One region of the Stenotrophomonas sp. 112478_Sma genome, then DNA from elsewhere that is predicted to be linked to it. Evidence: riboswitches for the same ligand, from Rfam matches in the RefSeq annotation. Region 1 holds a riboswitch; the other holds the start of a gene.

Region 1 (3,392 bases):
CCAGGAAATCCACCAGGCCCAGTAGAAGATCGTCCAGTCGGCGACCCACGTACTGGAGGAGAACGGTGACATGCGCAGGCTCATCGTCACCAGCTGGTTCAGGTAGGACCCCAGCGTCGTGGTGAAGGTATTGAAGATCGCGCCGGTCGGCCCGAGCACCAGGACCAGTGCCAGCAGCAGGGCGGCCAGCGCCAGGTTGAAGTTCGACAGCCATTTCACGCCGCGCTCCACGCCGCTGAGGGTGGAGGCCATGTACAGCACGAAGGCGACGGCGATGATGGTCAGCTGCAGCGGCACACCGGCATGCACGCCGAACACGCGCTGCATGCCGGCTGCGATCTGGATGGTGCCGAAGCCCAACGTGGTGGCCACACCGATTGCCGTGGCCACCACCGCGGCAATGTTGACAATCCGTCCTATCCAGCCCCGATGATGATGACCGATGATCGGCTGCAGCATGTCGCTGACCAGCCCGCGGCCGTTGCGGTTGAACTGGAACCACGCCATTGCCAGACCGATCAGCGCGTAGATCGCCCACGGATGCAGGCCCCAGTGGAAGAACGCATAGCGCATCGCTGCACGTGCGGCGTCCATGCTTTCCGGTGCCAGTCCTTCCGGCGGCTTGCTGAAGTGGGAGATCGGCTCGGCCGCCCCCCAGAACACCAGGCCGATGCCCATGCCGGCGGCGAACAGCATCGACATCCAGCTGGCCCGCGAGAATTCGGGTTCGGCGTCTTCGCCACCGATGCGCAGGTTGCCGAAGCGGCCGAACGCCAGGTACATCAGGAACACCAGCGCCAGGAACACCACCAGCAGGTACAGCCAGCCGATGCCGCGGATGAGTTCGCCGAGGATGCTCTGCACCACGGCGTTGAAGGGACCGGGTGCTACGCCGGCAAGCAGCACCAGCAACAGGACCAGTGCGATGGAAACACGAAACACCATGAAGGAGCTTCTCCGATCAAAGGGATTGAGGGAGCGAGCAAATGCTTGCAGCGAGGGGCCGGCGGCACTCGAGCGCTAGCCGGGCAGGGGCCGCGATGGCGGCGATGCGTCATCGGTCGCAGCGACACGATGCGCGTGCACGTTACTGAACGCGACGTCATGGTTGCGTTAATTCATCAATGCCGCGTGACGCGCAGCCGCCCCGTAGGCTCGCCCTGTTGCAGGACTTCTATGGTCTAATGCCGGCAAGAAGCGGGGGTACCGCGGCCATCGGCCACGGTTGAGACAGTCCCTTGGAACCTGATCCGGCTCATACCGGCGTAGGGAAGCTTTGCAATGCAACCGAACCCGGACGCCGCCCAAGGACCGTCCGCGTGCGGGGGCAGTGCGCCGCCGCTTCGTCCCTGACCCTCCTGGACGATGCCCGATGAACGCACAGCTCTCCGCCCTGCAGCAACAGGCCCAGCAACTCTCCGAATCCGTGACCCGGCCGATTCCCGGCTCGCGCAAGATCCATGTCACCGGCTCGCGCCCGGACCTGCGCGTGCCGATGCGCGAGATCACACTGAGCCGCACGCCGACCCTGTTCGGCGGCGAAGAGAACGCGCCGGTCACGGTGTATGACACCTCCGGCCCCTACACCGATCCTGACGTGCGCATCGACCTGTCCGCGGGCTTGCCGGCCCTGCGCCGTGCCTGGGTCGAAGCGCGGGGTGACACCGAACAGCTTGATGGCCTGAGCTCTTCCTTCGGCCGCGATCGCGAGCACGACCCGAAGCTCGATGCGGTGCGCTTCCCGGCCCGCAGCCTGCCGCGCCGCGCCCGTGCGGGTGGCAATGTCACCCAGATGCACTATGCGCGCCGCGGCATCATCACGCCGGAGATGGAATTCGTCGCCATCCGCGAGAACCAGCGGCTGGACGCGATCCGCGATGCAGGCCTGCTGCAGCAGCATCCGGGCGAAGCCTTCGGCGCATCCATCCAGAAGATCATCACCCCGGAGTTCGTCCGCGACGAAATCGCCCGTGGCCGGGCGGTGCTGCCCAACAACATCAACCACCCGGAAAGCGAGCCGATGATCATCGGCCGCAACTTCCTGACCAAGATCAACGCCAACATCGGCAACAGCGCGGTGTCATCCGGCATTGCCGAGGAAGTGGAGAAGCTGGTGTGGGCGATCCGCTGGGGGGGCGATACGGTGATGGACCTGTCCACCGGCAAGCACATCCACGAGACCCGCGAGTGGATCATCCGCAACTCGCCGGTGGCGATCGGCACGGTGCCGATCTATCAGGCCCTGGAGAAGGTCGATGGCCGTGCCGAGGCACTGACCTGGGAGATCTTCCGCGACACGTTGATCGAACAGGCCGAACAGGGCGTGGACTACTTCACCATCCATGCCGGCGTGCTGCTGCGCTACGTGCCGCTGACCGCCAAGCGGGTGACCGGCATCGTCAGTCGCGGCGGCTCGATCATGGCCAAGTGGTGCCTGGCCCATCACAAGGAGAATTTCCTCTACACGCACTTCGAAGACATCTGCGAAATCATGAAGGCCTACGACGTGACCTTCTCGCTGGGCGATGGGCTGCGCCCGGGCTGCATCGCAGACGCCAACGACGCGGCGCAGTTCGGCGAGCTGGAAACGCTGGGCGAGCTGACGAAGATCGCATGGAAGCATGACGTGCAGACGATGATCGAAGGTCCCGGGCACGTGCCGATGCAGCTGATCAAGGAAAACATGGACAAGCAGCTGCGCGAATGTGGTGAGGCTCCGTTCTATACGCTGGGGCCGCTGACCACGGACATCGCGCCCGGCTATGACCACATCACCAGTGCCATCGGCGCAGCGATGATCGGTTGGTTCGGTACCGCGATGCTCTGCTACGTGACGCCGAAGGAACACCTTGGCCTGCCCAACCGCCAGGATGTGCGCGACGGCATCATGGCCTATCGCATCGCCGCACATGCGGCCGACCTGGCCAAGGGGCATCCGGGCGCGCAGGTCCGCGACAACGCATTGAGCAAGGCGCGCTTCGAGTTCCGTTGGGAAGACCAGTTCCACCTCGGGCTGGACCCGGAGAAGGCAAAGGAATTCCATGACGAGACGCTGCCCAAGGACGCGCACAAGCTGGCGCACTTCTGCTCGATGTGCGGGCCGCACTTCTGCTCGATGAAGATCACCCAGGACGTGCGCGAGTACGCCGAGGCCGGAATGAAGGAGAAGTCCGAGCAGTTCCGCGCTGCGGGCGCGGAGGTCTACCAGCAGGGCTGATCGGACTGGCGTCGCCGGGCGTGCCCCGGCGGCGCTGCATCGCGCGCCTCACGCGCATCCCGTTATCCTCCGCCCATCTTTCCGGGGAAGGGACGCCATGCCTGTTGCCGTGACCACCCGCTGGCTGGCCATCGCCCGCCGCCATCCGTCCGCGTGGCTGCTGGGCGCGCAGCTG
Region 2 (3,392 bases), 960 kb from region 1:
CCCACCGCGTGCAGGGCCTCAACAACGATGAGGTCGCTGCCGACTGGCCCGCGATCGATGCAGCCGAGGTTGCCTGGCTGGCCCGCCGTTATCCGGTGCTGGACGCGGACAGCGCCCTGCGTTGGCACAGCCCCCGGCCGTTGTCGGCCGCCGCGCTGGTCGAGGGTACCCGCGGCCGGGTGTTCATCAAGCGCCACCACCGCAGCGTGCGCAGTGCCGCCTGCCTGCAGGAGGAACACCGCTTCATCGCCCATCTGGACGCTGCCGGCGTGCCGGTGGTGAAGGTTCTGCCCACCGCCGGAGGCGACAGCGCCATCGAGCATGGGCCTTGGACCTATGAACTGCATTCACCGGGGGTGGGTGACGATCTGTACCGCGACGCCGCCTCCTGGACGCTGCTGACGGACATCGCACGGGCGCATTCTGCCGGACGCATGCTGGCCCGGCTGCATCAGGCCGCCGCCAGCTACCAGGCCCCACAGCGCAGCACGCATGTCCTAGTGGCACGCGACGAGCTGATCCGCGCCGCCGACCCCATCAGCGCGCTGGAAGCGGGTCTTCCCGACCGCCCGGGACTGGCGCGCTACCTGGCGCGGATTCCGTGGCAGGCGCAGCTGCGCCGCGACGTCCTGCCCTGGCATGCCGGCCTGGCCGAGCGCCTGTCCGCCGAGCCGCCGCTGTGGGCGCACAACGACTGGCATGTGTCCAACCTGCTGTGGCGCGGCGACGACGTCAGCACCGTGCTGGATTTCGGCCTCGCCTCACCCACCAGCGCGCTGTTCGACCTGGCCACCGCGATCGAGCGCAATGCCGTGGCCTGGCTGGAGCTGGAGCGGGGCCATGAGGCGGTGCGCATCGACATCGCGCTGGCGCTGCTCGACGGCTACCGCGAAGTGCTGCCGTTGTCGGCCACCCGCCTGCACCTGCTGGCGGACCTGCTGCCGATGGTCCACTTCGACTTCGCACTGTCCGAAGTGGAGTACTTCGAAGGCATCACCGGCTCGACGGCGAACGCCGATGTCGCCTGGTATCCCTTCATGCTGGGCCATGCCGCGTGGTTCGCCAGCGCACCCGGCCAGGCCCTGCTGCAGGCGCTGCATGCCGCCGCCTGAAGGGCATCGGCTCGCAAATCCCTGCCATCTGTAGTGAAATAGCGGCCTGAAGCGGGGGTGCCTGGATCTGCAGGCTGAGAGAGTCCCTTGGAACCTGATCCGGTTTGCACCGGCGTAGGGAGCTTTGAGCCGCAGCCACACCCCCGTTCCGGGCCGGTGCACCTGCGCGCCGTCGCTTCGTCTCCCCTGTTGTCCGAAGACGAATCGAATGAACCGCTGCCTGCGTCCCACCCTGCTCGCTCTCGCCCTCTGTGCCGCGCTGCCGCTGCATGCCAGCGAGGCTGGAGCCTCCCCCGACGTGGCAGCCGACAGCGGCGAACGTTCGCCCACCGAGCTGGCAGCGGTCCGCGTGCAGGCCGGCAGGCCGGCGGCCGACAGCGCGCGGGTCAGTGCATTCGGCGCCGGCTCCTGGAAGGACACCCCGGCCTCGGTGAACGTGCTCGAACGCGACTACCTCGACCGTCGACAGGTGCGCTCGTTGTCCGAACTGGCAAGCAATGACGCCTCGCTCGGTGATGCCTACGCGCCGGTGGGCTACTACCAGAACGTCGCCATCCGCGGCTTCGCGCTCGATGCCGCCACCGGCTACCGCTTCAACGGCCTGGCCATCGCCGGCGAACAGCGGCTGGCGCTGGAGAACGTGCAGGCGGTGGAGATCCTGAAGGGTGAAGCCGGCCTCGCCGCGGGGGTGATGGCACCCGGCGGCATCATCAACTACATCGGCAAGCGCCCGGCCGAAGTGCGCACGGCTACCCTCGGCACCGATTCGGAAGGCTCGCGCTATGCCGCCGTCGATGTCGGCCACTGGATCACGCCGCGTTTCGGCATCCGCCTCAATGCCGCCTGGGAGGGCAGCGAGTCCTACGTCGAGCACGCCGACGGCCGCCGCAACTTCTATTCGCTTGCAGCGGACTGGCTGATCGGCGAGCGCGGCAAGCTGGAAGTGGACGCCAACTACCAGACCAGTTCGCAGCGCTCGGTGTCCGGTTACCAGCTGCTGGGCGCACGTGAGCTGCCTCGTGGCGTCGACCGCGAGCACCTGCTGGGCTATCAGCCGTGGCAGCGCCCGGTGGAGATCGCCAGCACCAACATCACCGCCGTACACACCTACGACTTCAACGAGCGCTGGCAGTCGCGGCTGTCGGTGGGCCACAGCCGCTCGGTGATCGACGACAACGTCGCCTTCGCCTATGGCTGCTACTACGCCGACGCATGCGCTGATGGCAGCGTGCCCGGCAACTACTTCGCCCCCAACGGCGACTACGACATCTACGACTACCGCAGTCCGGACGATACGCGCCGCAACCAGCAGGCGCGCGCCGAGCTGCGTGGCCGCTTCGACACCGGCAGCGTCGGCCACCAGCTGACGGTCGGCGCCGACACGTTCCGCCGCACGGTGGACCGGCGACCGAGCGTCAACGAGTACGTAGGCAGCAGCAACATCCACGACACGCAGGTGCCGGTGTACGAGCCCTCGCCGCTGATGCCCGGCCCGTCCGCGCGGCGCCTGGACAGCCGCCAGACCGCCGTGTTCGCGCTGGACCGCATGCAGTTCGGCGATGACTGGCAGTGGCTGGCCGGTGGCCGCTTCGTCCGCCTGGACGAGCGCGCCTACGACAAGCGCGGCACGCCGCAGCGGCACAGCCGGCTGTCGCGCTTCCTGCCGCAGACCGCGCTGGTATGGAAGGCCACCGACCAGCTCAATGCGTACGCCAGCTATGTGCGCGGCATTGCGCTGGGCCAGGAGGCACCGTTCTGGACCTCCAACGCCGATGCCTTCCTGCCGGCGGTGCAGTCACGGCAGCTGGAAGCCGGCGTCAAGTACGTGCCGGCTGCGTCGCTCACCCTGGGCGCCGCGCTGTTCCGCATCTCGCAGCCCTACCAGTACGCCATGCCGGATGACAGCGATGCCGGTTACACCTTCGTCGAGCGCGGCACGCAGACCCATACCGGCCTGGAGCTGACCGCCAACGGCCAGCTGACCGATGCGCTGCAGATCGTCGCCAGCGCCAGCGTGCTGCAGGCGCGGGCACGCGATACCGGCACGCCGGGCCAGGAAGGCCATCAGCTGGTGAACGTGCCGAAGGTGCGTGCCAGTGTGCATCTGGCCTACGCACTGCCGTTCGTGCAGGGCCTGGATGTCACCGGTGGCTGGCGCTATGCCGCCGCCAATGTGGCCCGTGCCGACGGCGGCGTACGCGCGCCGGACTATTCGGTGTTCGATGCCGGCCTGCGCTTCCGCCACCGCGTGCATGAGCGCGCCGTGACCTGGAACCTGTC

The links. A riboswitch is a leader RNA that binds a small molecule or an ion and turns the genes downstream of it on or off. The one in region 1 is predicted to bind thiamine pyrophosphate.
Region 2: another riboswitch for thiamine pyrophosphate. It lies ahead of ACZK08_RS00890 (TonB-dependent receptor); the one in region 1 lies ahead of thiC (phosphomethylpyrimidine synthase ThiC).

Annotation. Positions count from the first base shown of each region.
Region 1 covers NZ_CM151072.1:3,538,925-3,542,316, reverse strand. Annotated here, with positions in the region: gene ACZK08_RS16135 (BCCT family transporter) at 1-945, opposite strand, end outside; TPP riboswitch at 1,190-1,290, shown strand; gene thiC (phosphomethylpyrimidine synthase ThiC) at 1,373-3,217, shown strand; gene ACZK08_RS16125 (ion channel) at 3,315-3,392, shown strand, end outside.
Region 2 covers NZ_CM151072.1:201,824-205,215, reverse strand. Annotated here, with positions in the region: gene ACZK08_RS00895 (phosphotransferase enzyme family protein) at 1-1,112, shown strand, start outside; TPP riboswitch at 1,156-1,250, shown strand; gene ACZK08_RS00890 (TonB-dependent receptor) at 1,321-3,392, shown strand, end outside.